4 regions of the Paenibacillus tritici genome follow, and region 2 is predicted to be linked to each of the others. Evidence: riboswitches for the same ligand, from Rfam matches in the RefSeq annotation. Region 2 holds a riboswitch; each other region holds the start of a gene.
The links. A riboswitch is a leader RNA that binds a small molecule or an ion and turns the genes downstream of it on or off. The one in region 2 is predicted to bind thiamine pyrophosphate.

Region 1 (2,199 bases), 1.9 Mb from region 2:
CCGTTTGAACTGGGCTTTCTGACCATAAGAGTGGCTATCGAGGAGAAAAACCTTCCCTTCAGCACTGTGCTGGAATTCGCTGACCGGTTCCGAACACTGGAGGATGTGTGTTATCAGGATAAACATGCCTTTATCCATTGCCAGGAGAAGTCCTTCGGCCGGGTGGAGGATTTCGTGTTCAAGAATCTCGTCTCCGGTCTGGAGCCGTTTCTCGACCCTGCGGAGATTGATGGCGCTTATTTCGAGACCCTGCCTTTTTTCGTGGATGAACGGATGCTGGTGCAGGCCTTCTATGGCTTCAACCGTGAGGAAGAGCTGGATGAGATAAGTGTAGAGCTGCGCTACCGCGCCTCCCAGCTGGATGGGCTGACTATAGACGGTAAGCCTTTTACCAGCGCGAGTGATCCTGAGTATATCGAGCAGTACACCCGGGATCATTGCTATAGCCGCTGGGGGCCGGACACCTATTATATGACGAACGAGCAGACCTTCTGCTGCCTGAGCCGGGCGAAGCCCGATATTGCCACGGAGCTGGTCAACCAGATGTACGGAGAGTATTATTATGGACTGCTGCTGAGTATTTTTCATAAAATCGTGCTGCTGAAGCTCGCCAATCTGCATTCCCGGCTGCGCATCAACCACGATTACGAAGAGATCGAGAATCTGATCTTTCTGATCAATAAATTTTCCGCCAAATTCTATTTTCTGGAGCTTATCTCGCAGTCGCAGGGGCGGGAGATTTTTTTCCAGCTGCGCAAGGTCTACGGCAATGATGCCCTGTTCGATGAAGTGAAGATGACCCTGAATGATCTGTTTCAGTATCAGGACAAATTCCAGGCCAAACGCCGGGATACCCTGCTCATGGTCCTGACTGTATTTACGGTAATCAGCGGGATTTACGGCATGAACCAGGTCATTGAGGATCTGAAAGGGAACATCGACTGGAGCAAAATGCTGGAGTACTCCGTGTTCGAATATCTCGCTCTGTTCCTGACCTTCTCTGGGATCGCAGTCAGTCTCGGCTTAACGCTGCGGGAGGCGCGGAATGGAATCCGCAGCCGCCGCAAAAGGCGGTACTATGATAAGGATTGAACAGACGGCTCTGGACAACCGCGAAGCCGCCGTCTATAATACACCGTAAGAACATAGCAATACCCGTGAACTTCATAGAACCAGGGGTGCTGGAATTGGCCGGCTGAGATTGTATCCCATAAGATACTGACCCTTATACCTGATCTGGATAATGCCAGCGTAGGAATCTCAATCAGCACTGTGCCATCATGGCCCAGAAGTTGATCCCCTCACGCAAGTAACTGGCGTCCCGATCTTCGGGGCGCTTTTTTGGTATGGTCTAACTTGAAAGTTGGAAGAATAGGGATTGCTGGAAGGAGAGAGAAGAGAGAGATGGGAGTCACAAAAACAGGTACACTGCTGCTAAGCTCCATGCTGGTTATCGCGTTAGCCGGATGCGGGGGCGGAAACAGCAACACAGGAAATGCCGGTGCCAGTGCGCCTGCCGCCGGGAACAGCACCGCTGCCCCTGAAGCAACTGCGACCGATGCCCCAGAGGAGCTGATTCCGGTCAAGATTGCCCTGGACTGGACGCCGAACACGAATCATACCGGGCTGTATGCCGCGAAGGAGCTGGGATATTACGCGGAGGAGGGCCTTGACGTTGAGATTGTACAGCCTGGCGCTGCCGGGTCTGACACTATGGTCACTTCCGGGGAAGCCCAGTTTGGCATCAGCGCCCAGGAGGCGCTCACCCTGGCCCGTCTGCAGGATGTGCCGCTCGTGTCTATCGCTGCTATCATTCAGCATAATACCTCGGGCTTCGCCGCTCCGAAGGACCGCAATATTAAGACACCGAAGGATTTTGAAGGCAAAACCTACGGAGGCTGGGGCTCCCCTGCGGAGCAGGCGGCCATGAAAGCCATCATGGACCCCGAAAGCGGGGACGTCTCTAAGGTGAAGCTGGTGAATATCGGCGAAGCCGACTTCTTCACGGCGGTGAAACGGGATATCGACTTCGCCTGGATCTTCTACGCCTGGACCGGAGTGGAGGCCGAGCTGCGCGGCGAGCCGCTGGATATGCTGTATCTGAAGGATTACGCGCCGCAGCTGGATTACTACACCCCGGTTCTGACCACCAGTGAGAAGGAAATCGCCGAACACCCTGAAGTGGTGAAGGCCTTCCTT
Region 2 (2,199 bases):
CTCCCGAGTGTGGTAAGTAACATAACGTAAAGCAATTCAGGCAAACTACCAGGATGCATAAACACCAGACCTTAAGCCATGCTAACAAGAATGAGTTCAACATTATTGTGAACCGCGAAAGGAGAATGGATTATGCCAGACACAAGTAATCAGCCTACCAAAACCCTGCCTCCGCAGGTACAGGATCAGCAGCCCGGAATTGAAAGTGAGATGAATCCGCTTCCGGAGTTTGAGACACCGGCTTACAAGGCAGCAGGCAAGCTGCTGGGTAAGGCTGCGCTCATTACGGGAGGCGACAGCGGGATCGGGCGTGCAGTTGCCGTTCATTTTGCCAAAGAGGGTGCAGACGTTGTGATCTCTTATCTGAACGAGCATGAGGATGCGGAAGAGACCAAACGCCAGGTGGAGCAGGAGGGCAGAAAGTGCATTCTAATCTCCGGCGACATCGGGGTGGAGGCCTTCTGTCAGGAGCTGATTAATAAAACCGTGGAGGGGCTCGGCAAGCTGGATATCCTGATCAATAACGCCGCTGAGCAGCATCCGCAGGACAAGATCGTGGACATTACAGCCGAGCAGCTGGAGCGTACGTTCCGGACGAATATATTCTCCATGTTCTATCTGACCAAGGCAGCGATGCCTCATCTCAAAAAAGGCTCCACGATCATCAACACCACCTCCATCACGGCGTATCGCGGTAGCCCGCAGCTGCTGGACTATTCGTCCACCAAGGGAGCGATTCTCAGCTTCACCCGTTCCCTGTCGATGAATCTTGCGGAACAAGGCATCCGAGTAAATGCCGTTGCACCGGGCCCGATCTGGACACCGCTAATTCCGTCAACGTTTGACGCGAAGAAGGTCAGTGAGTTCGGCGCCACCCAGCCGATGAAGCGCCCGGGACAGCCCGAAGAGCTGGCACCGGCTTATGTGTATCTGGCCTCTGACGATTCTTCTTACGTGAGCGGACAGGTTATACATGTGAACGGCGGCGAGGTCGTCAACGGATGATAGCTTTCACAGGAATAATATGCTAATATACAAAAGGCATAAACATACAATAGCATAGAACGATCACTAGGGGAGCCGCAAGGCTGAGACGGGCAGATCTGCTCGGACCCTTTGAACCTGATCTGGGTTATACCAGCGTAGGGAAGTGGAGAAACGAATAATGCAGCGGGGGTTCCGGCCAGCCGGTATCCCTGCTTATATTCCAGACTGCTTCCTTATGGGGGCGGTCTTTTTTGTGTTTGTGTGTTTATGGAGAATGGAGCGGAAGAGAGGGGCGAAGGCGTTGCACGAACTTCATGTCATCTCAGACGGGCGGCTCCATCCTGAGGCGTTGGCCGAACTGGCTGCGGCGGTACATCCTATGGTGGATTATATCCATCTCCGGGAAAAATCCCTGTCTGCCCGGGAGCTGTTGGCGGCAGCGGGGATGCTGCTCCAAGCCGGAATTCCACCGGCGAAGCTGGTTATTAATGACCGGGTCGATGTCGCGTTAGCCGTAGGGGCTGCCGGAGCCCAGTTAGCCTGGCACAGCCTGCCGCCAGCCGGAGTGCGCGGGATCGCACCAGGCCTGCGCCTGGGCAGGTCGGTACATTCCCGGGAGGAAGCGGCGGAAGCCGGGCGGCAGGGGGCGGACTTCTGCCTGTATGGGCATGTGTTCCCGACTGCCTGTAAACCCGGGCAGCAGGAACGGGGCCTGGAGCAGCTGGCGGAGGCCGTCCGCTGGAGCCGAATTCCGCTGATTGCGCTCGGAGGAATTACACCGGACAATGCCGGGGCTGTTCTCGCTAAGGGAGCTGCGGGAATTGCTGTCATGTCCGGGATCTGCGGGGCCCCGGACCCTGCGGCTGCGGCCCGGGCCTACAGGGCAGCCGTTCATCAGGCTGCGGCGCAGGCTGAAGCACTGAATATAGTTCCAGCACCGGGTGAAGGAGGTGAACAGGCATGAATTTGACCGTGAACGGGACCGTGCAGCGGTATGAAGAGAGCTGCCGGACGCTGGCTGATCTGCTGGCCCGGCCGGAGTGGGCCGGTAAGCTGGTGATTGTCGAACTGAACGGTGAGCTTGCCGGCAGAGAGGCTTACGGGGATACGCTGCTGAACGAAGGGGACCGGGTGGAGCTGGTTCATTTTGTAGGCGGAGGTTAGGGATAGCGGGCAGAGGAGAAGCGAACGAGCAAGCAGGCAGGCAGATTG
Region 3 (2,199 bases), 990 kb from region 2:
AGAGCAGGCTGCGTTCTTCAATCAAGGCCATCCAGACCGCAGACGGAGCAGGAAGAATGAATGGAGGAATCAGGCCAAGGCGCGCTACAGTCTCCCAGACCGCCAGGGTCAGCACCGCCAGCAGGGCAGACGGGCCGTAATCCTGCATCAGCCGTCTAGGTGAGACGGTTATCATATAACTTCAGCTCCAATTCCTGACGCAGGGCAGCAAACTGCGGTTCATAGTTCAGACTGTGGTGCCGGGGACGAGGGAGTCTGGAAGTGAACTCCTGTATCCCGCCGCCCTGACTGCCGGTCATCAGATAGATTCTGTCACTGAGCAGCAGTGCCTCCTCCAGGTCATGGGTGATGAACAGCACAGTCTTGTCCAGCTCCGACCATAACTCCAGCAGCCAGATCTGAAGCGCCCGCTTCGTAATGGCATCCAGCGCTCCGAACGGCTCGTCGAGCAGCAGAAGTTCATTGCCCGCAGCGACCGTGCGGAGGACGGCCACCCGCTGGCGCATCCCGCCGGACAGCTCATGCGGATAAGCACCTTCGGTCTCGGTGAGACCGAAGCGGTCCAGCAGGGTGCGGATCTGCGTAACGGCGTCCGCTTTGGGGACGCTGCGCTTCAGTTCCCAGGGCAGCAGACAATTATCCAGCACGGTTCTCCAGGGCAGCAGGAGATCCTGCTGCGGCATATAGGCGACACGGCCCAGCCTCTGGGCCGCTGATGTTGACTCAACCCCGTTCAGCGTAAGGCTGCCGCTGGCAGGCTCAAGCAGGCCGGCGATAATTTTGAACAACGTGCTTTTGCCGCATCCGCTGGCACCGACGACAGAGATGAATTCCCCCCGGCGAACATTCATGGACAGCTCCGAGAATACCGGTGCACGGGACGATCCGGACCCGAAGGCGTAGGACAGATTCGTAAGGTTAATCATAAGACTATGTTGGAAGCCTCCTCCGGGATCAATTAACAGCCGTACGAACATCAAAAAGCCCCATTCATTTCCCGGAGGAGATGAATGGGGCGGAAGGTACAGTCAGCTGCGGCCTATGACGCGGAAGCCACTGATACAATCTGCTCCACTTCCCTCCGCTGGTATGATCCAGATCAGGTTCCAAGGGTCCGGAGCTTAAGCTCCGTCTCAGTCGGCCGACTCCCCTAGTGAAATAACAGGTGCTATTGAATTCGTAATTGCTACTTAATATACCATAAATTCCTCTCTTGTAAAGAGCAGGCTGTTCTAGCGTCTGGAGAGGCCTGTCACGAACAAAGCCACGATTCCGCGGGAGATTTCCAGCTTGGAGGAATGGTTACGCTTCTGTTCATATAAGTACAGATCGGGGCTGAGTATTGAGATTAATGCGGTAGCTGCGAAGCCCGGATCTATATCAATAATCTCTCCATTGTCTGCAGCCCGCTGCAGCAGCTCAGTCATCATCACTCCCAGCCGCTGAAAAAAAGGATGCTCAAACTGGGTAAGCTGCTTCTTGCCGGTGAACTCGGCTTTGATCATATTCAGCAGCTCGGCATACTGCTCTATGAAATCGGCAATCTGCTCAATGCTGCTCTGCAGCCGGGCCAGGGCCGGAGCTTCACCGGCGCCGGCAGCGACCTGCTGCTCCAGACCGGAGAGGAACTGGTCCGCGCTGCCCTTCAGCAGAGCAGAACAGATCTCACCTTTGTCCGTGAAGCGGCGGTACAGCGAGCCTTGCCCTATCCCCGCCCGCTTCGCAATGCTGTACATGTTCACCGCCTCCAGGCCGCTCTCGGTGAACAACTGGCGGGCGGCTTCGAGAATCCGCTGCACATAAGGATCGGCGGACACGGGCGGAGCGGATTCTACGGCTTGCGGAGCTGACGGCGGGAGCTGTGCAGCATCGGTGTCTGGCTTTTTCATGAGATCCCCTTTCAGAAACAGATCAGCGATTTACAGAAAAACAAATAAATCAATTGACACAACGGACAATTGTCCGTAGACTATGAATTGCACTTACGGACAGTTGTCCGTTCACTCATTATATCTATAAATCTGTCCGCAGGTCAATGCTGGGCGCGGACAGCTCAGGAGGAGAAGAGACATGGATCAAACCTTGAAGCAGGAGGCCGAGTTCCGGCTGTCCGGCATTCTGGTTCCGCTGCTGGCGATTATTGCCGGGGTATTTATGGTTGTCCTGGACAGCACAGCAATGAATGTGGCATTGTCCCGG
Region 4 (2,199 bases), 2.2 Mb from region 2:
AAATGTGTGTACAGGAAGTTCTCCTGCTGATGGGCAAGGCACCACGCGGCCATAATCGAGCCGCCTCTGGATACGATGCCTGTCATTCTCCGGGCAGTCAGCGGAATATAGCGCTTCAGCACCCCGGCATGAATGGTGAAGTAATCCACTCCCTGCTCTGCCTGCTCAATCAGCGTGTCACGATAGAGCTCCCAGGTTAAATCCTCCGCTATACCGTTCACCTTCTCGAGCGCCTGGTATAAGGGCACTGTGCCGACAGGCACCGGAGAATTGCGGATAATCCATTCGCGGGTGGTATGAATTGCAGCTCCGGTGGAGAGGTCCATAATTGTATCAGCCCCCCAACGGGTCGCCCACCGCATCTTCTCCACCTCCTCTTCAATAGAAGAAGATACCGCAGAATTTCCGATGTTGGCATTGATCTTCACCAGGAAGTTGCGGCCAATAATCATCGGCTCGCTCTCCGGATGATTAATGTTGGCCGGAATGATGGCCCGGCCGGCGGCCACCTCGTCCCGTACGAATTCCGGCCGCATATTCTCACGGATCGCGATATACTCCATCTCCGGTGTAATCATCCCTTGCCGTGCATAATGCAGCTGGGTAACATTGCGGCCCGCCTGTGCCCGCAGCGGACTTCGCTGCAGTCCCGGAAAAGCTTCTGCGGGCGGCCCGCCCCTGCGGATTCCGTTATCCTCCGGCTGTACGGCTCTTCCGGTGTATTCCTCCGAATCGCCCCGCTCTGCAATCCAGCATAGACGGTGCGGCGGCAGTCCCCTCCGAATGTCGGTCTCCTCTGCAGCATCGGTGTAGATACCGCTTGTGTCATAGACACGCAGCGGTGCGTTCTCCTTATCCCCGGCAACGCCCTCTGTTCTGCTGAGAGTGATCTCCCGCATCGGAACCTGAATATCCGGGCGCGAGCCCTCTACATACACTTTACGGCTTGCCGGAAAACTGGAAAGGTCTACCTCGCCGTTCTTCACTATTTCTGTCACTCTAATCTCCTCCTCTTTGCTCTATGAGCTTGTCAGATAAGATTTCACGCAGCAGACTGAGCCGAAGAATCCATGAATTCCCGCACGTCAAAAAGCCGCTCCACCTGGAGCGGCTTTATTAAAGGAACAGCCAAATAAGACTGTATTCAAAAAAGGTCCGACTCCACTTTCCTACGCTGGTATGATCCAGATCAGGTTCAAGGGTCCGGAAATTCAATTTTCCCGTCTCAGCCTATTCAGGCTCCCCTAGTGGGTATCTTATCTAATTAATTACATTTTACTGGTATAGGTATTTCTTGTAAACCCATAATTGTTACCCGGAACCTTCTCCGGTTATTTATCCAGCGATTCGCTCCAGTCATGCACCATCGTGCCTTCCAGGAACTTCTCGGCGTCCATTGCCGCCATACAGCCGGTTCCCGCTGCCGATATAGCCTGACGGTAACGTGTATCCTGCACATCGCCGCAGGCGAATACGCCGGGAATATTCGTCTCGGTAGTACCCGGATTGACCACGATATAACCACTCTCATCCGTGTTAATCTGGCCGCCCAAGAACGCTGTGTTAGGAGTATGTCCAATCGCCACAAAGACACCATCTGCCTCCACCAGCTCTGTCAGTCCGGTCTCATTATTAAGCACCGTGATGCCCTTCACACCGGTGTCCCCGACGGTAACTTCAACCGGGGTACGGTTCAGGGCCCAGGATACCTTGCTGTTATCGCGCGCGCGGTCCTGCATGATCTTCGAAGCCCGAAGCTCCGGACGGCGGTGAACCAGCGTTACGCTGGACGCGAAGCGGGTCAGGAAGCTGGCTTCCTCCATGGCAGAGTCCCCGCCGCCGACCACGACAATCTTTTTGCCCCGGAAAAAGAAGCCGTCACAGGTCGCACAGGTACTAACCCCGCGCCCCACATTCTCCTGCTCGCCCGGGATTCCCAGATATCTTGCAGAGGCTCCGGTTGAAATAATGACCGACTCTGCTTCGAGCACACCCATTCCGTCTACGGTAACCTTGAACGGACGCTGCGAGAAATCAACGGATTCCACCCAGCCATTCTTGAATTCAGCGCCGAAGCGTTCAGCCTGCTTACGCATATTGTCCATCAGATCCGGACCCAGAATTCCTTCAGGGAAGCCTGGAAAGTTCTCCACTTCTGTTGTCGTTGTCAGCTGTCCTCCCGGCTGCAAGCCTTCAATC

Region 1: another riboswitch for thiamine pyrophosphate. It lies ahead of KDC22_RS02145 (ABC transporter substrate-binding protein); the one in region 2 lies ahead of KDC22_RS10045 (thiamine phosphate synthase).
Region 3: another riboswitch for thiamine pyrophosphate. It lies ahead of KDC22_RS14215 (ABC transporter ATP-binding protein); the one in region 2 lies ahead of KDC22_RS10045 (thiamine phosphate synthase).
Region 4: another riboswitch for thiamine pyrophosphate. It lies ahead of thiC (phosphomethylpyrimidine synthase ThiC); the one in region 2 lies ahead of KDC22_RS10045 (thiamine phosphate synthase).

Annotation. Positions count from the first base shown of each region.
Region 1 covers NZ_CP073365.1:474,618-476,816, reverse strand. Annotated here, with positions in the region: gene KDC22_RS02150 (hypothetical protein) at 1-1,092, shown strand, start outside; TPP riboswitch at 1,165-1,275, shown strand; gene KDC22_RS02145 (ABC transporter substrate-binding protein) at 1,405-2,199, shown strand, end outside.
Region 2 covers NZ_CP073365.1:2,385,440-2,387,638, forward strand. Annotated here, with positions in the region: gene KDC22_RS10040 (SDR family oxidoreductase) at 133-1,005, shown strand; TPP riboswitch at 1,064-1,166, shown strand; gene KDC22_RS10045 (thiamine phosphate synthase) at 1,262-1,951, shown strand; gene thiS (sulfur carrier protein ThiS) at 1,948-2,151, shown strand.
Region 3 covers NZ_CP073365.1:3,377,752-3,379,950, forward strand. Annotated here, with positions in the region: gene KDC22_RS14210 (ABC transporter permease) at 1-175, opposite strand, end outside; gene KDC22_RS14215 (ABC transporter ATP-binding protein) at 156-926, opposite strand; TPP riboswitch at 1,060-1,162, opposite strand; gene KDC22_RS14220 (TetR/AcrR family transcriptional regulator) at 1,233-1,889, opposite strand; gene KDC22_RS14225 (DHA2 family efflux MFS transporter permease subunit) at 2,071-2,199, shown strand, end outside.
Region 4 covers NZ_CP073365.1:163,320-165,518, reverse strand. Annotated here, with positions in the region: gene thiC (phosphomethylpyrimidine synthase ThiC) at 1-998, opposite strand, end outside; TPP riboswitch at 1,150-1,256, opposite strand; gene trxB (thioredoxin-disulfide reductase) at 1,332-2,199, opposite strand, start outside.